Regions from separate parts of the Paenibacillus sp. J22P143 genome, predicted to be linked through region 2. Evidence: riboswitches for the same ligand, from Rfam matches in the RefSeq annotation. Region 2 holds a riboswitch; each other region holds the start of a gene.

Region 1 (10,433 bases), on a different contig from region 2:
AACATTATTTTGGGTTCGTACAGGTATTCAGTATAGCATATGAGTTCGAATTGACGAAGATGGGTTATTTATACACATGACAAGCAGATTTTTTATGAAAAGGTGGACAAAAAGTAGTTATAAATCGGACAAAGCCCCGTATACATAATAATACGAAAAAGCATCGTACAGGCCATGCGAATAGCAAAACTCGAAGGAGGAAATAAGCAAATGAAACATCAACATTGGATTCGTTCAGCCGCATTAGCGGGGGTGATTGTTCTACTGACCACGGGATGTTCGATTTTGGGCAGCGGAAAGAAGAGTGACATCGATGCACCTCCGACATCGGGTGCAGAGGTAGACGCGAAAACGACTTCAGCTGCGGTTACAGTCGACATGACCGAAGATATCACATCCCAAATGACCGTTTATGTGAAAGATGCCAAAGGCTTTGTCACCCCATTAAGTCTAGCATTACCTAAGACACTCTCCGTTGCTAAGACAACACTAGAGTACATGGTGGACGGCGGTCCAGAAACGAGTCAGCTGCCTTCCGGGTTCCAAGCTCTTCTACCTAAGGGGACTAAAGTCATTAGCTTAAATGTGAAAGCGGACAAAAGCGCCACGGTAGATTTCTCCAAGGAGTTCCTCAATTATGATGTGAAGGATGAGCGCAAGCTCCTAGAGGCCATTACGTGGAACTTAACGAACTTCCCTACGATTGATAAGGTTCAGCTGCGAGTGGACGGTAAGGATTTGAAAGAAATGCCGAAAGCCAGGACGCCGCTGGATGCGCCATTAGCTCGTTCCATGGGGATCAATTTGGAGAAAGCGGAGGATACTGAATTTGGTCAAGCCACACCGATTACCCTCTATTTCTTAAATCAAAATGATCAAAACTACAAATATTACGTGCCTGTAACTCGCCTTATTAAACGAACAGATGATGTGGCTAAGGCTGTTGTGGATCAGCTAATTAAAGGGCCTGATCAGAAAAAGGGGCTTGCTGCCGTCCTAAATGCAACTACGATCGTGAATAGCGTCAAGCCTGGCGAGGGTCTTATCACGGTGGACTTCTCCAAAAATCTGCTGGGTGCTGATCAGAAAGCTTCTGTGGATGCCTTGCAATCTGTCATCCTGTCGTTAACGGAGAATACGACTTTCAAACAGGTGCAAATTAAAGTGGATGGCGCAGTGAAAATTACATCCACGGATGAGAAACAAAACTATAGTAAACCTGTCCTTCGACCTACCCATATCAACCCTGCTTCTAAGCTCTAAAAGATGAGATGAACCCACGAACTGCTAGGTTACCCAACTGTTCACAAACAGGGGAGTAACCTAGTGGTTTTTCGATTTTATTCCGTATTCACTTGCGGCAGGATGCTTTTCCTTGGTGAGTTTGATACAATGGGGCGTAAGGATCATCGCATTAGATGGAGCAACAGGAGGAGAAAGACTTTTATGAGAATTGGTGGAAGAACCGATCAAGAACTGCGACCTATGCAAATAACCCCTCACTATATAAAACACGCAGAAGGCTCGGTCCTCATTGAGGTAGGGGATACGAAAGTCATTTGTACAGCTACGATAGAAGAACGTGTTCCCCCTTTTATGAAAGGGCAAGGGAAAGGCTGGGTTACAGCAGAGTATTCCATGCTGCCGCGAGCAACGCAAGTTCGGAATCAACGTGAAGCGGCAAAAGGGAAGCTCGGTGGACGGACGATGGAAATCCAACGACTTATTGGGCGGGCACTTCGTTCCGTTGTTAACTTGGAAGCGCTAGGCGAAAGATCCATAACATTGGACTGCGATGTGATTCAAGCTGATGGTGGCACAAGAACAGCGTCCATTACTGGCGCATTTGTTGCTATGGCTTTCGCCATAAACAAGATTGCAAATGATAAACATCTAACCAAGTTCCCGATCAACGACTTTCTTGCAGCTGTCAGCGTGGGTGTCATTGGCGATACACCGAAGCTGGATCTTAATTATGAAGAGGATTCCAAAGCGAAGGTAGATATGAACGTCGTTATGACGGGTCAAGGTCAATTCGTTGAGGTCCAAGGAACAGGTGAGGATGCCCCTTTTTCACGTAAGGAGCTGGATGAATTACTGGCGTTAGCAGAAGCAGGTATTAACACCATGATTGACGTACAATCGGGTGTGCTAGGACCGATCGCTGATCGTATTCGAGGTGCCCAGCATGCGGCTACAAAGTAATTTTGTTGTTATCGCAACACGTAATGAAGGCAAGGTGAAGGAATTCGCAAAGCTTTTCGGAGCTAAAGGCTATAAAGTTCGCAGCTTGGCTGATTACACGGATTTACCGGAAATCGTTGAGAGTGGGAAAACCTTTGCTGAGAATGCGCGGATCAAGGCACAGATTATCTCGGCGCATCTTCATGTACCTGTACTTGCTGATGATTCTGGATTATGCGTTACGGCATTAGGCGGTGATCCTGGTGTATTTTCGGCCCGCTACGCGGGAGAAGATGCATCGGATGCTGACAATAATGCGAGGCTTCTCCAAGCTTTACATGAACTGAAGGATAAAAGTGGGGTGTCTGCTGGGGAAGGTCATCCCCCGTTACTCAGTGAGGCTTCCTTCGTTTGTGCGCTCACCTTGATTGATCCCGTGGCGAATGAAGTGATCGAAGCAGAGGATGTCTGCCAAGGCTACATTATTCATGAGGAACGAGGCGAGGGTGGCTTTGGTTATGATCCATTGTTCTATATTCCATCCCTGGGCCGAACGATGGCTGAGCTGACGATGGAAGAAAAGAATGAAATGAGCCACCGCGCCAAAGCCCTTCGCATGTTCCTGGATCAACTTCCTGACCAAACCAACTAATATACGCCAAAAAGACCTGCAACCACGTGAATTCGCGGACGCAGGTCTTTTCATTTTTATTTCTTCAGTCTTGCTTCGGTCTTATCTATCGAATCGATATCTTATATGTCCGCAGCCACATATCCACTTGAGCCAAATAAGCGAATAGCTGAGGACCCGTCATTAACTGCCCGAACCAAGGCAGATCGAAATCGTTCGACTCCGAGCTGGCGAGTGCGCGAATCTTTTTGACATCGATGAAAGGTAAGATAGGGGACGAAGGATCATCCAGAATTTCAAGTACCCATTTTCGTACAGCTGTTAAATAATTCGGGTTATGCGTTTTGGGATACGGACTTTTCTTCCGTGTGAGCACATCTTCAGGTAATACGCCTCTTAATGCTTTACGCAAAATGCCTTTTTCCCGATCACCCGAAGTCTTAATCTCCCAAGGAATGTTCCACACATATTCAACAAGACGATGATCACAAAACGGAACGCGGACCTCGAGGCCAACGGCCATACTCATGCGATCCTTACGATCCAGAAGCGTCGGCATGAAACGCGTAATGTTCAAATAGGACATTTCCCGCATCCGATTCTGGGCCTTCGTTTCACCAGCTAAGCGAGGTACCTCGCTTAAAGCTTGCTGATATCGGTTGCTCACGTACTCAACAGGTTTAATCCAATCGTTGAAGTCCGGCGCAAGCAGGTCGACCCGATTTGCAAGCTTGAGTGACCAAGGGAAGGTGTTCGCTTCGAGTGCTTCTTCATTGTGGAACCAAGGGTATCCACCGAATATTTCGTCGGCTGCTTCACCAGAGATGGCAACCGTGGCTTCCTTTTTAATTTCGCGGCAAAATAAATAAAGGGACCCATCGACATCGGCCATCCCTGGGGTATCACGAGCTATCACGGCGGCCTTCAAGGATTCTACGAGCTCAGGTGTGTCAAATTCAATATAATGATGCTCGGTGCCCAGATGGTCGGTCATGCGCTTGATCCAAGGTGCATCCGAGTTGGGTTGGAAAATATTCGCCTTGAAATGCTTATCATTATCCTTGTAGTCAACGGAGAAGGTGTGAAGCGGCCCTTGCCCGCTTTCTTTGTAATGAGCGGCAGCGAGCGCGGTAAGCGCGCTAGAATCAAGACCGCCGGACAATAACGTACAAATGGGAACATCAGAGACCAGCTGGCGCGCGGCGGTGTCGTTAAGCAAATGCTGCACCTGTGCGGCAGTAGCGGGAATATCGTCAGGATGCTGATGACTTTCCAGCTTCCAATACGTTCGAATAGATAATCCGTTACGGTCGAAAATAGCAAACTGACCTGGCTTTAGCTCCGACATGTTGCGGTAAATCCCATGTCCAGGCGTCCGAGCCGGTCCAACTGCGAATATTTCTGCAAAGCCTTCAGCGCCAACCTCTGCTTTGAAATCAGGGTGAGCTAGAATCGCTTTCGGTTCAGAGCCAAACAATAGCACACTATCCTGATGAGAATAAAAAAGCGGCTTTACGCCGAGTCTATCTCGTACCAAGGTCAGTGATTGTTCTTGATCATTCCACGCCGCGAAGGCGAAAATACCGTTCAAGCGGTCAATGCAGGCTTTTCCCCACTCGATGAAAGCAACCAGCAGCACTTCGGTATCACAAGTCGTGCGAAAGTGATGACCGCGTAGCTCGAGCTCTTTTTTTAACTCTGGGGCATTATAGAGTTCGCCATTATATACGATGGTATACGTATAGTCGCCTTGTTTGCGGACCATCGGCTGAGCGCCGTTCTCAGGATCCATTACGCTAAGACGTCGATGTCCAAGGGCACAATGCTGTGAAATCCAGGTACCTGAGGCATCGGGTCCACGCAGTTGGAGCGTTTCCGTCATATTTTCTAGAATGGACGGGTACCCGGTCAAGTCTTTCCGCCAATCTATCCAACCCGTTATTCCGCACATAGACGTTCCTTCCTTTCTTTTGAAGAGAGCATAATGATAAAGGGTATGCAAATGGAAGGTATTAAATGTCTGTCCAGCAAGCGGGAGAGCAGCAGGTCGTGGATTTTGTGTGGAAGGTGTTTAAATTTTGAGTTTCTGTGACATTATAAAAGGGTAATGCCATTCTTTCTTCAGGAGGCGAGTGCTCATGGATAGTCATTTCATTAGCAAGCTGCATGAGAAGCAGAGGAAAGCCGAGAAGAATAAAAGGACACAAGGTGACGGTCATACAGGCAAGAATTTGCCTCATAAGATGCACTAACGTCGTTTGGCATGAGCAAAAGCCTGTAGGGAGAGATCCCTACAGGCTCTTTGTTTTAATGGCTTGTCGCACCCGCTGAGTAATAGACTCGCACCCCGAGTCATGGTGAAGATATCCAGCATATTCAGCACGGAAACCCTCCATACTAATGTAGCTTTCATTCTATGAGTAGAAGGAGTTGCTTACCATGGGTAAAAAGAAAAATATGGACCAGAAAACGCAAAGTACGATCGATAACTCGAAACAATCATCGCGTATTCAATCGAATCTGGATTCAACGGAGCCAGGTCACCATCAACCGAACAGGCCATCTGTGTAAAAAGAAGTTCGTTGCAGCACCCTTGCAGAAGCAGCAGGGGTGCTTTTCTTATACATTTCTTAGGAAGGGATAAGTTCACTTCGGCTTGCTCTAAACAGTTTAGCTGCCTCAACCATCACGCGTAGAGCAGCGATAGTCTCTTCTTTTCCTCGTGTTTTCAAGCCGCAGTCCGGATTAATCCAGAATAGTTCAGGCTCTAGCACCTGAAGAGCACGCTCAATCATTTCTACCATTTCAGTTACGGAAGGGACTCGCGGACTGTGAATGTCATAGACACCAAGCCCGATCCCTTGGTCATACGTATGCTCCTCGAAGCTATGGATCAGCTCACCGTGACTTCTCGAGGTTTCAATAGAGATAACATCAGCGTCTAGCGCGCGGATGGCGTCAATAATATCATGGAACTCGCAGTAACACATATGCGTATGAATTTGCGTCTCATCACCGACTGTTGCTGTGGACAAGCGGAAGGCGAGTACAGCCCAGTCGAGATAAGCTTGCCAGTCTCTTTTTTTCAAAGGTAAACCTTCTCGCAACGCAGGCTCATCTACTTGAATCATCTCAATACCCGCTTTTTCGAGTGCTTCAACTTCCTCGCGTAGAGCAAGTGCGATTTGGTAAGCAACCTGTTCGCGGGAAATATCACTTCTCACGAATGACCAGTTAAGAATCGTGATCGGACCTGTCAACATGCCCTTAACCGGTTTCTCAGTAAGCGATTGGGCAAACTTCGTCTCTTTGACCGTCATCTCTTGCACGAATTCTACATCGCCAAAAATAACTGGCGGTTTCACGCAGCGAGAACCATAGGATTGAACCCATCCATTCGAGGTAAAAGCAAACCCATCCAGCTTTTCACCGAAAAACTCAACCATATCCGTACGCTCGAATTCTCCGTGTACAAGCACATCTAGTCCAAGCTCTTCCTGTAACTTAATCCATTCCGTAATCTGTTCTTGAATGAACGACTCATATTGCTCAGGTGTCCATTCGCCGCTGCGCCAATTTTTACGAGCGTTACGGACCTCAGCTGTTTGTGGAAATGATCCAATCGTCGTAGTTGGCAGGAATGGAAGCTGCCATTTTGCTGCTTGAAGGCCTCTGCGCGTTGTGAAGCTGCTATTTCTTTCATGGCGCTGTTGCCCGATATTCGCGATCGCTTGTTGGACAATAGCTTTATTCCGATAGGAGGAAGCATTAAGCTTCGCGATCGCCTTTTGGTTGATGTCTAATTCCAATCGAATGGAATCTTGGCCGTGTTGAAGAGCTCTTGTCAAAATCGAAAGTTCAGTCAGCTTTTCTTCCGCAAATGCTAGAGCATCCCGCAATACAGGCTCAAGCTTATTTTCTTTACGGGTGGAAACAGGAACATGCAGCAGGCTGGATGAAGGCTGCAGCAGCATGCGCTCATAAGGAACGATTGCTTCAAGTTGAGCAAGGAAATCAAGCTGCTTACTCAAATCCGTCTGCCAAATATTGCGTCCATCCACAATGCCAACGCCAAGCACTTTATCCGCTGGGAAGCCATGTGTCTGGAGATGACTCCAGTTCAACTCATATCCATGGATAAAATCAAGTCCAATCCCATGAACGGGAAGGGAAATAAGATCCTGGTATTGATCAACGGCATCGAAATACGTTTGAACGATGATTTTAAGAGTCGGCGCAGCTGCCGTCAGCGTCGCGAAGATGTGCTTTACACGTCCTAAATCTGTTGAGCTTAAAGACTGCACAAGAATCGGCTCATCGATCTGTACCCATTCCACACCTTCCTCTGCCAGCTCCGTCAAAATACGTGAATAGAGCGGTAGAAATAATTCGATTAGGCTATCGATTTCATTTGTTTTATACCCCTTAGCTAGCTTAAGGAAAGTAAATAGGCCTAGAACCACAGGCTTCCCATGAATGCCCAGCTTTTGCTTAGCCTCTCGATAAGCCTCAAGTGGCTTGTTGATCGTAAGCGCTGGCTGTGCATCCTGTAATTCAGGAACGATGTAATGATAATTGGTGTTGAACCATTTGGTCATTTCACAAGCTGTCGCCCCTTGACTGCCGCGAGCCATCGCATAGTAAGTGGCAAGTGGGACTTCGCCGCCTTCATAGGGGAAACGCTTTGGAACGAGTCCGAACATGGTGGATGTGTCCAGCACGTGATCATAGAGGCTGAAGTCACCTACAGGGATAAGGTCAATACCTTTTTGCTGCTGCAGGCGCAGGTTATGTAGACGGATGTCTTCGATTTGCTTTGTAAACTCACTCTCGTCTAGCTTGCCTGCCCAAAAGGCCTCTAACGCTTTCTTCCACTCGCGGTTCTCGCCAATTCTTGGATATCCTAAATTACTGCTTAATAGTGCGCACATGGGGTAATCCTCCTCAATTTTTGCTTGTGTACGAATCCCGGAAAATCAAAAAAGGGCATCTCTAACCTTAATAAAAAAGGTTAAAGATACCCTGTGTATGTGTATACAGTGTTTACGATCTCTAACACCTCCCTATCTCCCGTAGGTAAAACAGTGCTGTCAGAATTAGGCAGGTCTCCTGGCTCCAGAATCCTCGTCAAACGCTCGCCTTCCCGATCTTTCGATCAGTGGCACCGGTGGCGTCGACTCCTCTGTTACAGTGGCGGGACCGCGTCGGTATTACACCGAACTTCCCTTTTAAGCTCTAGTCAAATGTGGCATGACCAAAGCACCTATTCCCACAATATGCAATTGATGAATACTATACATGAAATCCAAGCGTATGCAAAGACTTTGTTTTCGACTGCTTTTGTTTGAAATTATTCCTTATTGAAAATAAAAAAGTGAGCCGTTATTCCTTATGAATAAACAAAAAAAAGACCGCGATTTCTCGCGGTCTTTTCTCTAACTGCAACGTCCCAGGAGGGATTCGAACCCCCGACCGCACGCTTAGAAGGCGTGTGCTCTATCCAGCTGAGCTACTGAGACCCATGTCACTTCTTACCGCCTGGACTTAATCCGTTTGGCGAAGCAAGAGTTATAATATCATATCGTTTTGTAGGAAGTCAACACTTTTGTTAATATTTTTTTTGCAATCATTTGGATGATGGAGTAAACTGGCACAAACAAGACCATGAACAGAGGTGATCCCTATGTCAGACCCTACTTTGGATAATGTCATTCTTTTTCCTAAAACAGAGAAGTTCTATGAAGACGAGTTAACGAAGTTGTTACGCTCCGAGCAATATAAAGAAGCGCTAGAGATGCTTACTTTTCTGCTGCAATTTCCCAATATCGATGCGAATAAGTCTGATCAATGGGAAGCCCTGCGCCACTGGTTGCTCACCATGTTTCCAGAGACCATGTTTCCATCAACAGAAACAGAAGAAGAGGATTCAGAGGAAGAATCTGCTTTAATGCGGCAATACATTCATGACAAGGCTGCTTCGGATGATGGGGCTTTTGTGATGAAGCTTCAAAAGATGCTTCAAGAAGGATCGCTGGAGGGACAAGTGAGTGCCTTGGAGCAGCTTGCTTATATCGAGCAACCTGAGGTGAGCCAGTACGTGAAGACCTGGCTTTGCGAAAGGGCAAGACACCCTCATCTTCAATTCAAAGCCCTTCAAACGCTTAAACAGATGGGGGAGCATGGCTATATCGAGTTTCCCAAGAATGGTAAAACCGTTCTCGTCGAAATTGATGAGACGCCGCTAACAGCGGAGGATTTTCCATTACGAATTCGTGATATGATTCGCAGAGTCGGGGACATTAGTGAAATAAGCCAGCCTGACTTTGTCTACTTTGCTACCCAGACTTGGCAGGAGTTTCTTGCCTATGCGTATGGAACTTCGATATACGCTGAGTTACTAAGGACAGAAGAAAGTGCGGTAGACGTGTGGGCCTCCGCGCTGCATGCGATTTTGCAAGATAAATTGTTTGGTACGGTTGATCGCGATGAGTTGTTAGAGATCTATGGAATTGTGGATGAGATGACGTTGCAATGGAAGCGGGCGCACAACGTGCTTACCGCATTTGTTAAGCAATTTAGCCCTGATCCTAGCTAAGAACAATGCTCGCTTGAAATGAAAATGTTATATGGTATAATAGAATGGTTATAATGAGCTTAACGTGAAAAATATATGTCATGGTACATTTTTGGAGGGGAAGGCATAAAATGAAAGCAAGTTGGGAAAAAATAGAGAAGAACGTTGGCGTTCTTGAAGTTGAAGTTGGGGCAGAACGTGTAGCAGATGCTTTGGATAAAGCATTTAAGAAGGTATCAGCGAAAGTGAATGTTCCAGGATTCCGTAAAGGGAAAGTGCCTCGTTCAATCTTTGAAGCTAAATTCGGTGTTGAAAGCTTGTATCAAGATGCACTAGATATCATTTTGCCAGAAGTTTACGTAGAAGCGATTGAAGAGGTTAAAATCGAGCCTGTTGATCGTCCTGAAGTAGATGTTGAGCAATTTGGTAAAGGTCAAGTCTTGAAATTCAAAGCTAAAGTAACAGTTAAGCCTGAAGTAACGCTTGGCGATTACAAAGGAATCGAAGTAGAAGCAGTTAACGCTGTAGTTTCTGAAGATGAATTGAATGAAGAGCTTGCACGTTTGCAACAACGTCATGCTGAATTGGTTGTTCTTGAAGAAGGACAAGCTGCTAACGGCGATGTCGTTATCATCGATTTCGAAGGATTCGTTGATGAAGTAGCATTCGAAGGCGGTAAAGCGGAGAAGTATTCCCTTGAGCTTGGATCCAACTCTTTCATCCCAGGTTTTGAAGAGCAACTCGTAGGTCTTGGTAAAGGCGAAGAGAAAGACGTTAATGTTAGCTTCCCTGAAAACTACCATTCCGAAGATCTGAAAGGCAAAGCAGCTGTGTTTAAAGTGAAACTTCACGATATCAAACGCAAAAACCTGCCTGAGCTTGATGATGAGTTCGCGAAAGACGTAAGTGAGTTCGATACACTTGTCGAGTACAAAGAAGAGCTTCAAAAACGTATGCAAGAGCGCAAAGCGAAAGATTCCGAAGCTGCTCTTGAAACTGCGGTTGTTGAGAAAGTTGCTGCTAACGCAGAAGTTGAAATTCCAG
Region 2 (10,433 bases):
CTCCGCCTTCATGGAATGTCATTTCAAGTGAACAAGGCGTGATCGAGCTCTATTTTAGCTATGGACCTTCCTATGTCCTGCAAAAGACAAATGATTGGTACGTATTGCCCATGGAAGAAGGAAGTACAGATCTGGAGGGAAATTCCATCGCCTGGGTTTTACCTGAAGATACAGACTCATTAGATGCCTCTTGGTTCATAAAAGCAGAAGGAACGATCCGGATCACGGCCCTTGATAAACAAGGAATCTTAGTACATATTGCATCTGATAATTGTCAGTTGATTCCGTATGAGAGCAGGCCTCACTCCGACTGTTTTGGCGACCGATACACATTTGATTTTGAAAATGGTGAAGCGTTTGCAAAGACGTTGGCGGCTTTTTATTGGGGGACCATGCTTCCTTCCGTAGTAGAACGAACGAGAGCTGCTGCCTATCCGGAGTCTAACGGCTTCGTTCTGAGCACCCTAATGAAGCATGCATACGCGGGTACTTATCCTGACGTGGATCACGAATTTCAAATAAAAGGGAGAATGGCTTGGGGGAATCAACTTGATGCGGCTGTTATTCGTCGAATGATGGAGCTTCAGCTTACGCTTATGAAGGAAGATCCCGAAAGATTATGGAGAAATCCATGCGCTGTTCAACCCGATGGAACAAGGGAGTATCATGTGCGGCGCAGCTCAATGGATGGTAAAACGAATGCTAACATGTTCCTAATAACAGGAAATGTTGAGATCTTGGAGTCGGCGTGGCTCTATATAAGTGTAACGAAGGATAAAGAATGGCTCAGCGCCCATATCGAAAAACTAGAGGGAGCGGCAAGTGGAATCGAAGACTATATTGACCGTCATGGCCGTCTCTGGTCGGATGTGTACTACGAGGATCAAGTAATGAAAGATGGGCGGGAATCGTTAGCAACTGCGCTTGCTGCTTATTCGTTAAATTTGCTTGGGAGACTAGAACAATATATACAACGTGAAGACAAGGCTGAGTTTTACAAGCAAATAGCGAAACAGTTGTCTGAAGTTTTGGTTGAGCCCTTGCCTAACGGATATTGGGATCCGCATAATCGACGTTTTGTCGATTGGATAGATCGAAGCGGCGTTGTACACGATCATATCCATTTGTTGGCTAATATTTTGCCGGTTATGTTCGGATATTCGACACTAGAACAAGAAGAAGCTGTTAGGACATTAATGAATGCTAAGCTAAATGAGTTCCAGCGTTTTCCTAGCTTTGTTGCAGCTGAAATCGAGCAATATACCTTGTCCGAACTTGGAGATGGCGGCCCTTATGACTTATGCGCTGCAGGGCGTTATTGGTGCTGGGATGCGGCTTACTGGTCTTGGAGAAAAGATGGCGACATGTTGAGCCGACAATTGCAACAGGTTATGGAGCAGGCTAGTAAAGATGGATATATCATGGGAGAACGCTATGATATGAACCATGTCTATTATATTGACGACAAGAATTGGCACGGAGCTGGCCATTACTACGAATATCCATGTGTATTTTCTTGGGTATTGCTTCATGAATATGTAGGTATTCGTTTCTCCTTGGAGGCCGATTTGAGGATCGAGCCTAAGCTGCAAACGTATGGACGCGTTGAATTGAATCAATCGCTTTTTCAGCTGGCCTATGAATACAATTCTGAAGGGTTTACCTTGACTAATAGATCTAATTCGAAGCGAGTATTTGAGGTAGATCTTTCTGCGCTTTACCCTAACACTACATGTAGGACGATAAGTCTTGCTGCCGGAGAACAGATGTATTTTCCACGTATAACAGAGGGGGGACTACGATAGGCCCTTTTTCTTTATTCATTTTGGATAGATGTGCAGAGTAATTTTGTTCTAGCATATTGCTAGAAATTTTTGTATAATACCACAAAGTAATAGATGGGGGTGACAGGTGCGTGCAGAATGGCTGGATCGAAGTAATTGAAGCACAATTGCTTCCGAATTTGCAACTTGCCAGTGAGCAGCCTTATGACCCGATCGTCGTTTATAGTGTCCCTGAGCCGTGGCAGCTTGTCGGAGTGGGTAATTATGCGGCTGTGCTGATGCATCCAAGTTATCCGGATATAGTAGTGAAGGTGTACGCGCCGGGGCGGCCAGGCTTAGAGGATGAAAAAGAAATATATCGACGGCTGGGCAAGCACCCAGCTTATTCCGAATGCCTCTATTCGGGTGATTCTTATCTCGTACTGCGCCGACTAACGGGCGTTACGCTGTATCAATGTGTGTTGCGCGGTATCCCGATTTCGCGTCAAGTGTTGCACGATATCGATGAAGCCTTGAAGTATGCGGTTACCCGGGGACTGTCACCGCATGATGTGCATGGCAAAAATGTGATGCAGCGGAGCGGGCGAGGCTTAGTCGTCGACGTATCGGATTTCTTGAAAGAAGACGATTGCTCGATGTGGGACGATTTGAAGCGCGCCTACGATCGCTTTTATTTCCCATGGCTGCGTAAGCTGCCGTTCCCGGAGCTCTTGCTGCACCTTGTGCGCCGAGGCTACCGGAAATACCGCAGATGGGCGCGAACTTCGAGTGAGTTACACAAGAAAAGTATGTAAACTGGTTTTTAACCGCAAACTCAGCATGTGATGTATCGCATGCTGAGTTTGCGGTTTTTTTCGTTTTGCATATATTTACTAATCGAGTATAGCAGCGGCATCTGGCGAGTGTATCGGCTCCTTTACACAACTAACGAGCAGGAGTTCAATGAAGTAAAGTGACGAGTTGGGATTACGATGTGAAGTTTGTTGTATATAGTTGAGTTATTGTACCAGAATGGAAAAAGCTTTTTCGATCGCCATTTTTATCATAGGTATAATGGGTATAGACAACCATCCTATTAAGATCAATAATTTGACTAACTGTATAGACTTCTTCCAACCAATACATAAAGTAAATACAAGGAGCTATCTCAACGTAATTAAATTGATAGTAACCTTTGTATCCTTTATGTTGCCCTGCAACCCCTTCATCATATAATTGGGATGATGCATACAATACTCCTCCTTTTATGAGCAGTATATGCAAAATCTAGGCGTATGCTCTAAATTCAGCTTTTTTTGTCGCTTTAAACTCTAACGAGTAACGATAGCCAATCCCGCGCTTTTTTATTTATATTGTTTTTATGTTCGATTTCTTTAATTAAACAAAACCACCATGATAGGCAACCTGCCATCAAAATAACTAAAGATAAGAAGATGCTTTTTTTCATTTTACTCTCTCACAATTGAAGTTTCACAGACGCGTATTGGTACCCACTGAATTCCCAGTTGAGATTACTGGTTTTCATGGTTATATTACTGAAAAAAATGATACACTACCTGAGATTCTAGATTTAGGATATGGAATGGAGTCTCTGCACAGCTATTTACATATCGCGGTATTCCCTGTAACTGAGAACCTTGATAGATTTATATGGAAAAACACTGAGATTCTCAAATTAAAAGACGGAACAAAAGTGTTATATTATGCAAACTTCGAATTGGGATATGAAATACGTTTTCAAAAGATGGTTTGAATTATAAATTGGCAGTCGGTAAGAAAAACTTAAGCAAAAAGTTTACGGTAGATGATTTGATGAAAATAGCAGAATCGATGAAATAGGTATTTGATTGCTCCAGAAACGAACCCGAATTTGATCTACGTAATAATCGGTATTTTAACGCAGAACTATAGCTCAATAGACATCAGGAGAAGGCTACCGACAGCATAGAACGGCAGCCTTCTCAGCGAACTGTTAGTTATCAACTATTTATGTTAAAATATGGTCATAAGTGGTCCGATCATCGAACGCAGTATAATGGTTATTAAGAAAATCCAATGATCTTTATAATATTTCGATTGGATACTATAGTTTTTTTGCCTTGATTACAAAAGTTACAGGAAGCATCTTTGCTTTTTTTGCAAATTTGCTGTTACCCCGCGATTGGATAATTTCATCATCAGATTGCTCAATCATTTGCAGTGTGAAAATCGACCTGTGTGATCTGGCTTGATTAAATGACTCTACTATCGCTCAATCGATTATTAATCTCCTTAAAGTCAAAAGAAAATATTTATAGGAAAAACTAACCAGCATACGTTTCCCTTAACAAAGAAAATGGAGGAAACCACTTAGGTCGATTTGATCCCGCATACGGTGCATATAAGTGGGAAAGCATTCAAAAAACATTCTAATACTAAATAATTTAAAATAAATTTTAGAATACTTTACCCCAGAATCCCCTCGTTTTTTTGTAGTCAAAGTGTAGCCAAAAGCTTTAAAGTACGCTAATTCCACCTAAAAATAGCTAACATTAATTAACACGATTAGAACCCCCAGCCCTTATGAAATAAGGCTTCTTGGCACTAATCAACATAACTTAAAAACAATTAAAGAGTTCAAAACAGGGGTTCGACTCCCCTCACCTCCATACAGAGAACCCGCTCACTGAGCGGGTTTTTGCTTTTTAATGAGCCGAATTGTAGACGAGATATTTTTAGAGTTTATTTTAGGAGACTCTTGTAGACGAAGTGTCTACAGAGAATTAGTCATGATGTTTAATAAGATAATCATTTTCAATTTGTTATCGAAAACGATGGCTAAGTACCAAAGTATAGCCCTGGATCAAATGTTAGCTTTAAGTAATTTGAACGTGTTTATTGAGACCATAGAGCCAGAGTTGACAACCATCACGCGCCGTTGTACCTCGCGTGGCTCCCTGCGCGAGGTGCCATAGAGGCAAGTAACCCTCATCCGAAGTTCATCAAGGCGGATGTAGCAAACTTGGAAACGGTTTTAATGCATTGACTTATATGTTTTGAATTTTAAACTTCATAGTAGAGCGACCTCCAGATGCTTTGGAGGCTGTGACCTTTTTAATTTTGTTTGTAAAATACATTTACAAAAGCAGATGTATTCACTATAGTTAGATCTTGAGTTCACTATGCTTAGTCCGAAAAAAATTAAATATTGGCCAATAGGTTCTCCTTGATCGAAGTCGATCGGGAGATTAAAAGGGAAGTTCGGTTCGAATCCGACGCGGTCCCGCCACTGTACTTGCAGAGTAGTATCCGTTATGCCACTGTGATGTTTGTTCGTCATGGGAAGGTTGGATACTGCGATGACGCAATAGCCAGGAGACCTGCCTATTTGGTGTTTATTCATGAATGTCTTCGAGGAAAAGATGCATGGAACTTGAAAGTTAGTTGCGACCGTTTTGTCGTATACACCTTTTACTTCTGCATGCAAGCCTCCTGAAACTGTTCAGGAGGCTTTTTTATATTTGAGTCAAACTTAGGAGATGGATCCAGATGGATGAAACGTTAATTCCAAGTAACGAATATGCCACAACCCTTCGCAGAAAATGGCTGGTCCTTTTGTTACTATCAGCCTTTTTGATAATTATCATCATTGGCGCTGCCAAATTTGGAACGATTCATGTGACCAATCGCGAGATTATTCAGGGGTTGTTTGCCCCATCGGTGGAGTCGACGAATCTGACAATTCTTCGAGATGTACGGTTCCCACGCATAGGAATGGACGTGTTTACAGGCATCGCGCTTGCTGGAGCAGGCGTCATCATGCAGGCTATTTTGCGAAACCCACTTGCCAGCCCGTTTACGCTAGGCGTGTCAAGCGGAGCTTCCTTCGGTGCAGCGTTGGCTATCGTTTTGGGCACTAGCTTGTTCGGCATTAAAACGATACTGACAAGCTCATGGCTGATTGCAACTAATGCTTTTGTATTTGGCTGCTTGTCCATTCTGTTAGTTTATGCGATCTCCAGCTTGAAGAATCATTCCGGCACGGTGCTGTTACTTGCAGGGGTTGCTTTTAGTTACTTGTTCTCCTCGGGGGTATCTGCACTAAAATATATTTCCAAAAATGATGTGCTTAAAGATTTGATTGTTTGGCTGATGGGAAGTACAAGCGGTACTAATTGGTCAGAAATAAAGCTGATCGCACCAGTCACTTTGATTGGTATGTTGATCATAATGCGTTACTCCTGGCAGTTAAATGTGCTGGCGCTTGGAGAGGAAATTGCCAGAACGACCGGTATTCGTGTAAAACAGCTTCGGCTAGTCTCGCTCTTCACGGTGACGGTCATCTCATCAATCACGATCGCGTTCACAGGGGTTATCGGCTTCGTCGGACTCGTGGCGCCTCATGTAGCGAGGATGATCATCGGTGTCGATCACCGATTTCTCGTTCCAGCGTCCTGCTTACTTGGTGCAATCCTATTATTACTCTCGGATACGGTTGCGCGAGCACTCTTTTCTCCTGTTGAGATCCCGGTCGGAATCGTAACTTCGATCATCGGCGTTCCATTCTTTATCTATTTATTGATCAGCAAGAAGAGAGAATATTGGAATTAAGGGGGAAAATCATGAGCCTGCGATTAGAGGAGGTAAGTTTTCAATATGGAGGACGCTCCGCGATTCACAAGGTGAGTTTGGAACTCGTTCGAGGGGAAGTCGTTGCGATTCTCGGTCCGAATGGAGCAGGTAAAAGCACGTTGTTGAAATGTATGGCCTATCTCTATCCGCCGAGAAGTGGTTCTGTTTCATACAAAGGCAAGCTACTACAACATTATTCTCCCAAACAGCGGGCGCGAATAATCGGATTCGTTCCTCAGCATTTCTCCGCGTCCATTCCAATGACCGTATTCGAGGTCGTTCTAATGGGGAGAACGCCATATCTTCGTTGGGGAACTACAAAAGAAGACATTGTGCAAGTCGAACGCATTCTGAATGAACTCAAGCTTTCCTCCCTTAAAAAGCGATATATTAGCGAACTTAGTGGCGGTGAACGCCAGAAAGTGATGCTGGCCCGCGCTTTGGCACAGCAGCCAGAAGTCATGCTGTTGGACGAGCCGATTACAGGTCTTGATATTCGGCATCAGCTTGAGGCGATGGACACGATTCAAGCTATGGTGAGGAATAACAACACTTCAGCCGTGATGGTTCTCCATGATCTCGAGTTAGCCTCACGTTATGCAGATCGCATCATTCTGATGAAGCAAGGTGAAGTGTACGCAACCGGTCACCCAAGTGAAGTGTTGACCGAGCGAAATTTACAGCAGGTGTATGGCATCGAAAGCATGATCGAACCCATTGCATTCGGTTTGAATATTACTCCTGTTCGACCTATATAGTGAAAAGAAAGAGGCGATGAAAATGAGAATTTATACGAAAACCGGGGATCTCGGCGAAACAAGCATTGTCGGCGGGCGTGTTTCGAAAGCAAGTGTAAAAGTGGATGCTTATGGAACAATCGATGAAGCTAACAGCATTATCGGCATTGCGATCACTTACATCCCTGAAACCGAACTTCAGATCAGAAATGAACTGGAGCAAATCCAACAAATTCTATTCGATTGCGGCAGTGATCTAAGCAAGAAAGAAGGAATGGAAGAACGCCGACCTTTTAAGGTAACAGAAGAGCTTCTAGAAGAGTTTCTACCTGAGATGGAGTCTCGCATCGATGCGTACATTCAAGAATCGCCACAACTGGAGCGCTTCGTTCTCCCTGGTGGCAGCCAAGCCTCTGCCTTTCTGCATTTGGCCCGGACGGTAGTACGTCGTGCCGAGCGGCGTGTCGTTGCGTTGTCCAAGGAGGAGCGGATTAATCCGCATGTACTTAAGTATATGAACCGAACGTCTGATTATTTATTTGCTGTTGCAAGAGTAATGAATTATCGATTAGGCATAGCGGATGTTGAATATGTGAGAAGCCCGAAAGTATTTAGGGAAATGAAGAAAAAGGATGCAAAATCCTAACTTGACGAACGTTGTCGATACGATGAAGGGGTGTATAAACAATGTCAACTTGGGATTTATCTCAAACAAAGCATCATGTTCTAATATGTAATGGATCGAGCTGCTTACGCATGCTCGGAGATGAAGTTACCGTTGCTATACGCGAAGAAATCGCGTCCCTTGGAGCGGAAGATCTGATTCATACAACAAGAACAAGATGCAATGGCCGCTGTGAGGATGCATCTGTTGTCACTGTCTATCCGGAGGGAAACTGGTATAAGAACATGACTCCCGAGAGCGGAAAGCAACTGGTTCGCGGGCTCTTACAATCAAACACACCCTTACAGGATCAGATAACTTTCTCCTACGATCAAGGTCGTTTCATCCTTAGCGGAAACGGAGTGGCTGGCATGCTTCCAAGTGTTGGAGCTGAACGAAAAAGAGCAAAAGCAGAAGCATAAGCAAAAGCAAAAGAACAATAAATCATTCTCAATGTCGAAAGGAGAGCCTTTTGTGATTTTATATTTAACGACAGCAGATACGGACATTTTGACTTTAAAAGCAGCTTTGCCAATGTTGCCAGAAGATTTCTCAGCGATTCGTTCCGCGAATGTTACCGATTGGCTGGATCGGGATGAATTGGCTGAGTCGTTCCTAGACCGGTGGCTGGCTCAGGCTAAGCTTGTTGTTCTTCTTATTCATGGAGGCCGTAAAGCTCAGCCGTATGCATTTGACAGAATTCGTAACCTCTGTCACCAGCAGCAGATTCCTTTCATGGCTTGGCCAGGCAATACCGAGCAAGACCCAGAGCTTGATCGAGCAACGAACGTGCCGCTTGAACTGTCAAGAAAGGCGATGTCCTATACGGTTTATGGTGGAGTCCGTAATTTCGTTCAGATGTTGCATTTTGTCAGTGACAACTGGCTGGGGACAAGTTATGGCTATGTTAAGCCAGCTTCGATGCCATGGGCCGGTATTTATAAGTCTAAGTCGTTGCTGCCGATTACATCGGATCAATGGGCGCAAGAGCACCAAGCAAAGTTAGCTCTAGGGTTGCCAGTAATCGGAATTTTATTTTACCGGGCGCATTGGATGAGCCAGAACATCGAGTTCATCGACTCGTTGTGTGAGGAGATCGCAGGAAAAGGCGGCATTCCGCTCCCGATTTTTGCTCAAAGTCTCAAGGAAAATTCGAACGACGAGCAGCAAGAAAGCTATGGACAGTTTCTGGTTGATTCGCACGGTCGTAAACTCGTGAATTGTTTAATCGTGACGATGAGTTTTGCGGTTCATGGTAGAGGGAACGACGTATGTCCACCGAGCCGAAGCAGCGTTTCTACCATCGAAGCATTGAACGTGCCTGTCCTTCAGGCGATTGTCTCCTTAAACAGCCATCAGCAGTGGGATGTAAGCGAGGCTGGCTTGTCACCGCTCGATATCGCGATGAACATTGCGCTTCCTGAGTTTGATGGACGCATCGTCACAGTGCCGATCAGCTTCAAGGAAATCGAGCAAGAGGATCCGGTGCTGAAGACATCGATTCGCAAATATGCCGCAGATCGCAGCCGCACGGGGTACATTGCTCGGCTTGCCATCAAGTGGTCAGGTCTGGGTAAGAAGGATAATTGGGATAAACGCATTGCATTACTGCTGAACAATTCTCCATCGAAAAATTCACGGATAGGCAATGCAGTCGGAATGGATTCGCTCAATTCGATCGTTGCCGTTATGCGTGCTATGGCAGAAAACGGATACGATCTTGGCGATCCTGAGAATCTTCCGCGAACAGGGGACGAGCTGGCGCATCTGATTATCGCGACTTGCAGCAATGATCGCGATTATTTGACCGAGGAACAGCTTGCAGCGGCTCATGGTCGTCTTCCTGTGTCTGACTATGCTGGTAACTGGGAGCAGATTAGTGAAAAGGCACGGCAGAAAGTTCAGCAAGCTTGGGGCCGACCACCCGGAGATATTTTCGTGTATGACAATCATGTTATTATTCCGGGTGTCCGATTCGGACATGTATTCGTCGGCTTGCAGCCGCCTCGCGGATTCAGCGACAATCCGTCCGCCATTTATCATAGTCCTGATCTTGTGCCGACCCACCATTACATTGGCTATTATCGGTGGTTGCGAGATACGTTTGGAGCGGATGCGGTCGTCCATCTTGGGAAGCATGGAACGCTGGAGTGGCTTCCGGGTAAAGGCATCGGTCTTTCGGAGAATTGTTATCCAGAGGTTGTTCTCGACGATCTCCCGAATTTCTATCCGTATATTATCAACAATCCAGGCGAAGGGACACAAGCCAAGCGGCGCGCTCATGCCACGATTATTGATCATATGGTGCCTGTAATCACCACCGCCGACACTTATGGTGAGCTGAGCCGAATCGAACTGTTACTCGAAGAGTATTACCAGGTGCAATTGCTCGATCCCAAGAAGCTCCCCTACATTCAGGAAGAACTTTGGAAGACGATAAAGCAAGCCCAGCTCGACCAGGATTTACAGCAAGCGGAACTCCCAACGGAATACGCGGAACTCAGCCTTTTTCTGAAAAATCTTGACGGTTATCTTTGTGAACTCAAAGAAGCACAAATCAGGGATGGACTCCATATTCTTGGGGAGACTCCAAAGTCGGAGGCAGCATGGGTTGATTTGCTTTATTCACTCGTACAG
Region 3 (10,433 bases), on a different contig from region 2:
CCATCGAATCCAGTGTATTCGATGCACGGTATAACATCGCGAGCTGCGCACCTCCGATGAGCGCATAGAACAAGGGCGCGATGACCGCGTCCACGATGTTCTCCGCGACCGTCTCCACGACGGCTCGCGTCAGCTCCTCCTCGTGGAGCGCATCTGTATCCCGGCCAACGATGTAGCCGGTGTACTTGCGAGCATCCGCGAGGTTGCCTTCACGCAGCGGATTGTAGACCAGATACGCGGCATCCTTTAAGCCTTTGATCGCCACCGTAGTGGAGATGAGCCAAGTTGAAACTGCATATCCAAGCCATGGATGTATCTCGTTGGCGAAATGTACCAGCGCAAGAGCTACGAAGTAGCTCAAGGCAACTGTCGATAAAACGAGCAGAACGCCTTTCATACGCAGCCATCTCGGGTGATTTCCTTCTAGGGGATGCGTTGTATCTTTTCTTGGATGCAGTCTGTCCTCCACCCAGCGGATCCAACGGCCCATGATAATAACAGGATGAGTGGGCCATTTCGGATCGCCAATCATCCAGTCTAGTGCGATTGCAGCAGCCGTCATCCAGACGATTTCCTGCCATGTATATAGCCACATCAAGAGATCACCATTTCTATTTCTAGTCCATCACATAAGCTCTACTCTTTAGTTCCATGGGAATTCCAACCGTCACTAGAAACACTTGCTCACAAACCTCGGCTACGCGTTGATTCATCCGTCCAGCCAAATCTCTAAATTGACGACCCAGCGGGTATTCCGGCACAATACCATCGCCCACTTCGTTCGTAACTAGAATGAGTTGTCCACTGTAGGAGGACACGACATCCACGAGCTCGTCAATTTGCTTCGTTACGAGCTGTAAGACCTCGCTCTCCTTCTCGTAGTAGAGCAGCCAGTTCGTCAGCCACAGTGTTAGGCAGTCTACTAACACCACAGCCCCATCGCCGCTCTCGTGGAGCTGCTCGAGACAAGCACGCAGCGCATACGGCTCCTCTCGGGTTTCCCAAGGGAATTCCGAGTGAAGCCTTTGCTGCTGGTGCAGCCCGACCCGCTCCCTCATTTCCTCATCGTAGATGTGGGAGGTAGCGATGTAAAGCCCTCGCTGGCAGCGGTGCATCGCCAGCTTCTCCGCGAAGGAGCTTTTGCCGCTGCGCGCGCCACCAGTTACCAGAACTGCCATGGCATCTCGCCTCCTTCTCTCTGCTCTATCCGTTTGAAGATGTCCCAAAAACAATGTATGTGACGAAGGCCCCTCTTCTTGCATTTTTCTAAAAGCCAATAGCAATTGGTCCTTGGTAAGATGGAAGTGCGACCCCTGCTAATCGACTGGAGGAAGACATTCCTCAAAATGACTTTATTCATGTCGTAAGAGCAGCTGTGAAGCATACCAAAGATGCAAAAGTGCATCCTTTTTTAGCTAGTTAACCTCACGATCTGAAATGCTTGCGAAAGTGCAACTATTTCTGCTGTACTCATCATTTCGAAGCATTTTTGATCCTAAAGGATGCACTTTTGCACTAATTCAGCTAAGTTTAGCGGTTTTCCCCGAAAATAAGTGTACTTTAAGCATCTTTGAGTATGTGTAGACCGCTGAACCCACAATGTATAAAACTGAAAGTGGTTACAAAAACAATCAACTTACGCGCAAACGCCATTGCTCCATTTCCAATCCAATATTTGCTTTTTCCAGGGATTGAACCTGACTTGCATGTCAAAATTAGTTACTCTCACGTACTCGCATTTCGGCTTCAGGCTCGCCGCCTCCATACATTAACCCCGCGACACGCCTGCGCTTTCGAATGTCGCCATTTCCTTCATGATCTTGCCTGCGGCATCGATCAAGTTGAACACAAGCACCGCGCCCGTGCCTTCGCCCAGTCGCATATCCATCTGCAGCATCGCTGCGAGGCCAACTGACTCGAGCAGCTTCGTATGTCCCTGCTCCTGCGATAAGTGCGAGGCGAGCATGTAGGACGCGCTTAGCGGAGCTAATCGGCTCGCCACGAGTGCCGCTGTCGACGAGATGAAGCCGTCGACGACAACCGGGCAGCGATGCTTCGCTGCGCCGAGGATCACCCCAACGAGTCCGGCGATCTCTAATCCGCCGACCTTACTTAACACCTCAAGCGCATAATCACCGCTTGAGCTCGCACTTTCTTCTGCACTTACACTCCGCCCACGCAATCCATTCACATCCAACGCCCTATTCACCACCGACTGCTTGTGCAACCATGTAGCATCGTCAATGCCTGTTCCACGGCCGACAGCAAGGCCAGCGTCCAAACCAGTCAACGCACACAAAATCGCTGCACTCGCGGTTGTATTTCCGATGCCCATTTCGCCTGTGGCGAAAAGTCGGTAGCCTTTTGCCACCAAATCGTCCACGATCTCGCTGCCTGCTTGAATCGCCTGAACCGTCTCCTCCAAATAGAGAGCCGCTTCCTTCGCCATATTACGCGTACCCTTTCTGACTTTGCGAGAGACGAGGTTCGGATGCTCCAAGTCCGCATTGACCCCCATATCTACACACACCACATCAGCTCCGGCATGTCGAGCTAGTACATTAACAGCAGCCCCGCCATATAGGAAATTGAGCACCATTTGGGGGGTCACTGCCGCTGGGAAGGCACTGATGCCTTCCTCACAAACACCATGATCACCAGCCATGACAATAACCGCTTTTTTCTCAAAAGTCGGCATCACTTCGCCTGTAATTCCTGCGACTTGACGTGCGATATCCTCCAGCTTCCCTAAGCTACCTTGCGGCTTTGTCAATTGGTTCAAGTGATCATTAGCTTGAAGAGCCACCTCATGATGGATGGGTTCAATCGCGTTAATCAAATTATGTAGTGTGTTCATTCTCGTCATCCTCCCGCCTATAATTATTTCCCAGGTTGTAATAAAATTTGCGGTACCTCACTTACAGGGTGCTTCAGGACAATCGGCTCTGTTCCGTACACTTCTGCTATTTGTTCACTCGTAATGATGTCTTCTGGTGCTCCAATCGCGATGACCCGCCCCTCATGCACGATCATCAATCGTGTGCAGTATTGCGCTGCCAAATTCAAGTCATGCAGCACAGCTACAACCGTAAGCGCTGACTCTTGCTGCCAGCAACGAATATAATCCATCATCTGTATTTGATAGCCGATGTCTAGAAAGGTGGTTGGTTCATCCAACATAAGCAAGCTTGGTTGCTGTGCCATTACTTTGGCCAGTGCAACACGTTGACGCTCACCGCCGCTTAAACGCTCAATCGTTCGATCTACGAGCGCTTCCAGCTCTAGCTTAGTAATAATCGCATCTATGAGTCCATCCGCTTCCATCCTATCCTCGCCAAGCCAATTCTGGAAGGGATAGCGTCCCATCTCAACAACCTCACGAACCGTGAAGCCAACGGGTGGCAACGCATCTTGCTGAAGAACAGCAAGCCATTTTGCCAACTCTTTACGAGAATAAGAGGATACCTCTTTTCCCTTTACCCACACTTTCCCATGCATGACAGGATCCATGCCGGAGAGGAGTCGAAGCAAGGTTGATTTACCACTGCCATTGGGTCCAATAATCCCAAAAAACTCCCCCTGCTGAACCTCAAAGCTAACATTATCCAACACTTGCTGCTCCCGAAAGCTCTGAAAAAGCTGCTCCACTTTAATCATCGTCATCAACCTCTTAACGTTTTCTTATCTTTATGGAGCAGATAGGCAAAGAATGGCGCCCCCAGAAACGCCGTTATAACCCCGAGAGGAATTTCCGTAGGACTAAGCAGCGTTCGAGCTAGGGTGTCTGCCCATAACACATAAATCCCACCGCCAATCGCGGATAAAGGAATGATTAATCGATAATCCGGACCCACCAACAGTCGTACCAAGTGCGGCACGATCAGTCCTACGAAGCCGATAACTCCAGCCACGGATACAGCAGCAGCCGTAATCAATGTCGAAGCGATCAGTACGATCAACTTCGTGCGCTCCACATGAACGCCGAGATGGGCCGCTTGTCGCTCACCCAACGCAAGCAGGTTTAACGATCTCGCATAGCTTAACAGAATTACAAGACCGATAACGAGATAGGGTGCAATCATATACGTATATGACCATCCCCGCATCGTAAGACTGCCCATGAGCCAAAAAATAATCTCATTAATCGTTTGGTCTGAGATTGCAACCAAGAAGGACACGAACGCGCCTAGAAAGGCTTGCATCACAACTCCGGATAAAATCAGCGTCTCCATCTTCAGCTTCCCTTCAATCATCGCCAGCTTTAAGACCAATAACAGGGAAATAAGCCCTGTCGCGAAAGCCACAATCGGGATCGACCATTGCCCGAACCAGGCGAATTGCAATCCGAAGTAAATAAGAAAAGCAGCCCCGACAGAAGCTCCTGAAGATACGCCAAGCGAATAAGGGTCAGCAAGAGGATTGCGCAGTACCCCTTGAAATCCAGCGCCAGCTATGGAGAGTACAGCCCCAACTAGAATACCAAGCAGAACACGAGGAATTCTCACTTTATTAATAATTTGTTCGGAAGATTGCGGCCATTTCACCTCAATATGACTTCCAACCCAAGGAAGATGTTTCCCAAGAATCCCCACTATATGAGAAATAGGAAGCTGAGCTGAGCCGATGGATAAACTCACCACAATAGAAAGAAGAAGGAGTATAACTCCTACTCCTCCCCCAAACATCAATTTTCTTTTCATTATTTCACCAATTCAGGGTAGATGCCTTTCGCCATTTCCAGCAGTCCGTCTGTCAATCTCGGACCTGGGCGGCTTAGCGAGTTTTGGTCTAAACCTACCACACGTTTATTTTTCACGGCGTCAATGGCATCCCACCCACCGCGTGTGCGAATAATTTCTTCTAACGGCTTCTTGCTCTTGAAGTCCGTAATCCCATTAGCGAATAAGATAACATTCGGATTCTGCTGAATGATCTTCTCTTCACTGATTTCATACCAGCCAGCTTTATCGGCAGCTACATTAATTCCACCTGAGAGCGTGATTAATTCATCCATGAACACTCCGCTTCCCACGGTCCAGCCTGGTGCAAACTCGATGTACACTTTTTTCTTGTTCTCTTGTTTCACATCTTTCACGGCATCGACAACCTTCTGACGATCCGCTTTCATTTTAGCGACAACTTTCTCAGCTTGTTCTTGATGATCGGTAATCTGTCCAAATGTTATAATATTGTTCATCGCATCATCTAGCGTTTTTGGCTCTACTTTAAAGACATTAATGTTCATCCCACGTAGTTCCTCAACTGATTTAGCTTCCATGGAAACACCAGAGAAAACAATATTCGCATTCGAAGCAATGACGGCCTCCATGTTTGGTTGCGTGATGCTGCCCAGCTTCGGCTTCGATTTAACTGCTTCTGGGTAATCATCGAAATCAGATACTCCCACGATATTCGCTTCTAGTCCAATCGCGAACAGCGCTTCTGTCTCTGATGGCGAAACCGATGCAATTCGTTCTGGCGCTTTGTCGAACGTAAACTCTTTCCCAGTCGCATCCTCCACTTTCAAAGGATATGTCGTTTTCTTCGCTGAGACAGGTGCTGATGTCGATGCCGTTGTTGTTGGAGCCTTCGTCCCCTCACCGCCGAGTTTCGATGGATCCGTGATTTCCGTTTCTTTTTTAGCACATGCCGCTAAAGAAATAGCTGTTGCAACCGCTAATGTTAAAATAAGACCTTTTTTGAACCTACTTTGTTTCATCAAATAAACCCTCTTTCTTTTTCATTAATTATCGATCCCATCAAACAAAAAAGTCTCCCTGTTCACTAGGAACGAGGGAGACGATAAATCGCGGTATTGGGCAACGAACTAACGTACGCTGCTTCCTGATTTAACGCGATCCTTTTCCTCGAAGGATGTTGTATTGGCACCATAGGCAGGTATCCTGACTCTCCAACCATTCGCATGGTTGAATTACAGTGGCGGGACCGTGCCGGATTTAAACCGGCTTCCCCTAAACTAATAACCTTCCATTTTGGAAACTTATCAGTACCTATAGTTGCAAATTATAAGATCAAGCTATTTGTCGATTATAGACGTTCTCTTACTTTTGCGCAATGATTTTGAGGACTTTCAAAGCCTCGTCCATTTTCGGAGCATTCTGAGGTATGAACGCGAATAAACCTTTTCCCTCATAGCCTTGCTCTTTCATCCATTTGTTTCCTGTAAGCGGAATGCCATATAAATGCTTTTCAGCGGCTTTGCCTTCTTCTTTGATTTCGATAACCCCTTCAGGGTAATCTGCTGGATTAATCGTGTCATCTAATGATACGAATCCCGCTTGGTTACTCAAGCCCTTGAACTGTTCTTCGCCCAAAATGAAGATGCCGTTACCTCCAGCAGCCAGCTCAACAATCATTTTTTCCATTGAAAAAATAGGGGATGTATTCAGCTTCACAGTAGGTAATTCTCCTACCTTGTCTTTCAAGGATACTTCCATCTTCTCCGCCGCTTCACTTGGAAAACCGTTAGGTCCCATAATAAATAGCGATACATCTGCTTTCGGCCCACCACAAGCGGTAAGTGTCAGCATCATTCCTAGCATTACAACGAATAGCCATTTCGCCTTCATGTATGTAATTCCCTCCGTCATGTACTCTCTCTTATCGATAGTCGCCAGAAAAGTCGGTTTTCACCGACTTTTCTTTCCAGATGTCATGTATTCATTTATTTTGTGATCCAGCATCGTGCTTAATTCAACAACCTCATCAGATGTCATTTCTCGACCTTCCATGACCATCTGTTCCATTTTTCTTCTCAACGTGTTGATCTCTTCTTCAAGTAAAGCTCGGGAATTTTGCTTCTTGGCATTTCTGGTCAGCCAGCGCTGTCCGAACTCTTGCTCGCGAATTTGAAATTGCTTCTGAAAGTTAGTAAGCTGATATTCCATAAAAACCATGCTCATCCCTCCTTACTCTAAGAATACCAGTTTTCATTCCCTATGAATATATGAATTTATCACAAAAATTTCTTGTAACAATTATAATTTTCTTAAGAAATTACCGATTCTCTCTAATGCTTCATTAAGCTGAGAAACACTATACGCATAAGAGCATCGTAGGAAGCCCTCTCCACCCAATCCAAATACATCACCAGGTACAGCAGCAACCTTACATTCGTACAAGAGTCGTTGTGCAAATTCATCAGAGGTTAATCCTGTAGCAACAATACTTGGGAATGCATAGAATGCGCCCTGTGGTTCATGGCATTCGAGTCCTACCTCTCGGAAGCCTCTGACAACCAATCGTCTCCGTTGATTATAGGATTCAATCATACGATCTTTCTCTTCAAGTCCATTCGTCAACGCTTCATGCGCTGCTACTTGCCCCATGACAGGTGCACACATGACCGTATATTGGTGAATCTTAGTCATCGCTGAGATCAACTCACGGTGACCGCAGGCATACCCCATCCGCCAGCCTGTCATTGCGAAAGCCTTGGAGAACCCGCTAACAAGAATCGTCCGATCCTGCATCCCTGGAACCGCGGCGAAACTCACATGCTTCTGACCGTATGTCAACTCTGCATAAATTTCATCGGAAATGACAATCAGATCATGTTCTTCGACAACTTTGGCAATCGGCAGCCAGTCCTCATAGGTCATAATACCGCCAGTTGGATTGCTTGGGTAGCACAGAATTAATATTTTGGAGCGTGGCGTAATCGCATCACGAAGCGCTTTTTCCGTCAGCTTAAATTGATCCTTCGCGAATGTTTCGATACCAACTGGCACACCGCCGCTAATGGCTGTGATTGGCGAGTATGAAATATAACATGGCTCCGGAATCAGAATTTCATCCCCCGGTGTAATCAGTGAGCGCAGTGCTAGATCGATCGCTTCGCTGCCGCCAACGGTTACGAGCACTTCATTCGATGGTTCATATTTAACTTTAAATGAAGTATACAAATAGTTCGCAATCGCTTCGCGGAGTTCAGGAATACCGGAGTTTGGCGTATATTTCGTTCTGCCGCGCTCCAAGGAATGAACAGCAGCCTCACGAACGTGCCAAGGTGTGGAGAAATCCGGTTCGCCGACACCCAGTGAGATGATATCCTCTTTACTATTGCTTACGAGATCAAAAAACTTCCGAATGCCGGACGGCTTCATGTCACGTACAGCAGGCGCGAGGTAGTCCTGCATGGATTTTTTACTGGATTGAATCGTGGTCTCATCCTTGATCATGGCGCTACCTCTTCCTTACGGCGAAACAAGCATCCGATGATCATCTTCCTGATCTTCGAAAATAATGCCGTCTTGTTTGTATTTTTTCAAAATAAAGTTCGTTTTCGTTGAAAGAACTCGGTCAATCGGCGATAGCTTATTAGATACGAAAGAAGCAACCTGCTTCAACGAGCTTCCCTCAATTTCGACAAGCAAATCATAGGCCCCTGACATGAGATAAACTGATTTGACTTCTGGATATAAATAGATCCGTTCCGCAATCGCATCAAACCCGCGCCCGCGCTCCGGCGTAATTTGCACTTCAATTAGGGCGGTAACCTTTTCGTCATCTACTTTGCTCCAGTTTACGACTGTCGCGTATTTAACGATGACCTTATCCGCTTCCATCTCGCTTATCGCTCGCGCAACTTCGGCCTCCGCCGTTCCTAACATGGTGGCGATCAGATCCGCGCTCCTGCGGGCGTCTTCCTTTAGTAAATCGAGAATTTTAAGCTTCAAAGTATCCATGGTTAAACCTACCTTTCTGAGATATGTTTCATTCATCCATTCATCTTACAATGAATCGCTGTCCTAATTCAATTACTGATCGCGGAAGATAGGCAGAATATTTATATATATTTGAAAATTCCACTCGGATTGGCAAAAAAAAGCCACTGGATGACCTCCAAGTGGCTTTTGCTTAAAAAAGATCCATACTTAAATACCGTTCACCTGTATCTGGTGCAATGCAAAGCACTCGTTTTCCTGCCCCGAGCTTCCTTGCAACCTGTATACCTGTCCAGACCGAGGCTCCAGCAGAAGGACCGACTAGGATGCCTTCCATACTTGCCAAATTTCTCATCGTTTGGATGGCATCCTCATCTGACACTTGCACAATTTCATCATAGACGCTTGTGTTCAAAATAGCTGGAACAAAGCCTGGGCTTGTACCCACCAGTTTATGCGGTCCTGGACTTCCACCAGAAAGCACTGGTGATCCCTTTGGCTCTACGACATAAATCTGGATATTCGGCAAATGTTCCCTAAGTACTTCACCAGTCCCCGTAATCGTGCCACCCGTTCCGGAGGTCGCGACGAATGCATCTAACCTGCCCTCCATTTGCTGCAAGATTTCAGGCGCTGTCGTGATGCGATGAATACTTGGATTCGCTGGGTTTTCAAACTGCTGTGGAATAAAGCTACCAGGAATTTGATCCCGTAGCTCCACAGCCTTAGCAATGGCACCTGGCATCCGCAAAGCGGCTGGCGTTAAAACCACTTCTGCACCGTAGGCCTTCAGAATATTTATACGTTCCTTACTCATATTATCCGGCATAATCAAAATCGCTCTATAACCCTTCGCCGCCGCGTTCATCGCTAGTCCGATGCCGGTATTTCCGCTTGTAGGCTCAATAATCGTCGCTCCTGGCCCAAGCTGACCTGACTTTTCAGCCTGATCAATGAGATTCCATGCAGCACGATCTTTCACGCTTCCGCTCGGATTGAAATACTCCAGCTTCACGTACAGCTCGGCAGCTTCCGGTTCTACTAATCGGTTAATCGCTACTACGGGGGTATCTCCGATTAGCTCTGTGATGCTGTTAACCATCTTTTTAGGCATTGGTGCCCCCTCCTCATCCCACAATCATGCTACTCACATTTTCATGTTGAAACCTAGTCTATGTCAAGGCTTAGGCTTGGATGCGGTTAGATTATTTCTGATGAATAACCATGAGAAGAACGTTGAGCTCCCAATAACCAGCAGCAGAACATTGATCACTATTGGCTCCTTGCTCCATGAGATGACACAAATAAATAACAACACACCGCAGACGCGCCCTACATTCAAGGATAGCTCTCGCAGGACAATGTATTCCTCCCTCTGTTTGGCACTCTCTTCATCCGAACCAATCAAATCAAAGACGACAGAAATCATGGGAATGGAGTACATGGGGAAAAAGAGGGCAGACCCTATCCCAAACATCAGTAAGGTACTGTATGTTATCTCCCAAAAGAACGGCAAAATCACAAGAACAACCATAACCGAGCCAATGAACATACTTGTCTTGCGAAAAGTTGGTCGAATGAAACGACCTGCTGCCCAGAAACTAACTAGCGCAACGGATGATGTAATTAGAGCGAAATTTCCTAAGCTTGCTTCACTTGAAGTGGATATGTACACCAGCAACCCAATCATAAAGCCAAATACACCTTCGCGGACTCCTTGAAAAAGTAAAGCCAGACTTACTCGCT

The links. A riboswitch is a leader RNA that binds a small molecule or an ion and turns the genes downstream of it on or off. The one in region 2 is predicted to bind cobalamin.
Region 1: another riboswitch for cobalamin. It lies ahead of metE (5-methyltetrahydropteroyltriglutamate--homocysteine S-methyltransferase); the one in region 2 lies ahead of AC58PQ_RS21985 (FecCD family ABC transporter permease).
Region 3: another riboswitch for cobalamin. It lies ahead of AC58PQ_RS04210 (ABC transporter substrate-binding protein); the one in region 2 lies ahead of AC58PQ_RS21985 (FecCD family ABC transporter permease).

What each region holds. Positions count from the first base shown of each region.
Region 1 covers NZ_JCAUAQ010000009.1:98,022-108,454, forward strand. The annotation lists gene AC58PQ_RS15395 (GerMN domain-containing protein) at 211-1,263, shown strand; gene rph (ribonuclease PH) at 1,447-2,205, shown strand; gene AC58PQ_RS15405 (XTP/dITP diphosphatase) at 2,189-2,836, shown strand; gene asnB (asparagine synthase (glutamine-hydrolyzing)) at 2,922-4,766, opposite strand; gene AC58PQ_RS15415 (DUF4023 family protein) at 4,954-5,067, shown strand; gene AC58PQ_RS15420 (hypothetical protein) at 5,255-5,386, shown strand; gene metE (5-methyltetrahydropteroyltriglutamate--homocysteine S-methyltransferase) at 5,446-7,746, opposite strand; cobalamin riboswitch at 7,897-8,097, opposite strand; tRNA gene AC58PQ_RS15430 (tRNA-Arg) at 8,261-8,334, opposite strand; gene AC58PQ_RS15435 (hypothetical protein) at 8,499-9,410, shown strand; gene tig (trigger factor) at 9,521-10,433, shown strand, end outside.
Region 2 covers NZ_JCAUAQ010000020.1:22,587-33,019, reverse strand. The annotation lists gene AC58PQ_RS22005 (glucosidase family protein) at 1-1,805, shown strand, start outside; gene AC58PQ_RS22000 (serine/threonine protein kinase) at 1,916-2,578, shown strand; gene AC58PQ_RS21995 (MoaF-related domain-containing protein) at 2,751-3,017, opposite strand; partial or broken gene AC58PQ_RS21990 (class I SAM-dependent methyltransferase) at 3,868-3,981, opposite strand; cobalamin riboswitch at 4,964-5,165, shown strand; gene AC58PQ_RS21985 (FecCD family ABC transporter permease) at 5,313-6,374, shown strand; gene AC58PQ_RS21980 (ABC transporter ATP-binding protein) at 6,386-7,153, shown strand; gene AC58PQ_RS21975 (cob(I)yrinic acid a,c-diamide adenosyltransferase) at 7,176-7,778, shown strand; gene AC58PQ_RS21970 ((2Fe-2S) ferredoxin domain-containing protein) at 7,820-8,218, shown strand; gene cobN (cobaltochelatase subunit CobN) at 8,271-10,433, shown strand, end outside.
Region 3 covers NZ_JCAUAQ010000002.1:88,694-99,126, reverse strand. The annotation lists gene cbiB (adenosylcobinamide-phosphate synthase CbiB) at 1-595, opposite strand, end outside; gene cobU (bifunctional adenosylcobinamide kinase/adenosylcobinamide-phosphate guanylyltransferase) at 618-1,178, opposite strand; gene cobT (nicotinate-nucleotide--dimethylbenzimidazole phosphoribosyltransferase) at 1,769-2,857, opposite strand; gene AC58PQ_RS04220 (heme ABC transporter ATP-binding protein) at 2,881-3,657, opposite strand; gene AC58PQ_RS04215 (FecCD family ABC transporter permease) at 3,663-4,700, opposite strand; gene AC58PQ_RS04210 (ABC transporter substrate-binding protein) at 4,700-5,719, opposite strand; cobalamin riboswitch at 5,877-6,030, opposite strand; gene AC58PQ_RS04205 (hypothetical protein) at 6,063-6,590, opposite strand; gene AC58PQ_RS04200 (aspartyl-phosphate phosphatase Spo0E family protein) at 6,651-6,917, opposite strand; gene AC58PQ_RS04195 (aminotransferase class I/II-fold pyridoxal phosphate-dependent enzyme) at 6,999-8,201, opposite strand; gene AC58PQ_RS04190 (Lrp/AsnC family transcriptional regulator) at 8,217-8,708, opposite strand; gene cysK (cysteine synthase A) at 8,881-9,801, opposite strand; gene AC58PQ_RS04180 (MFS transporter) at 9,865-10,433, opposite strand, start outside.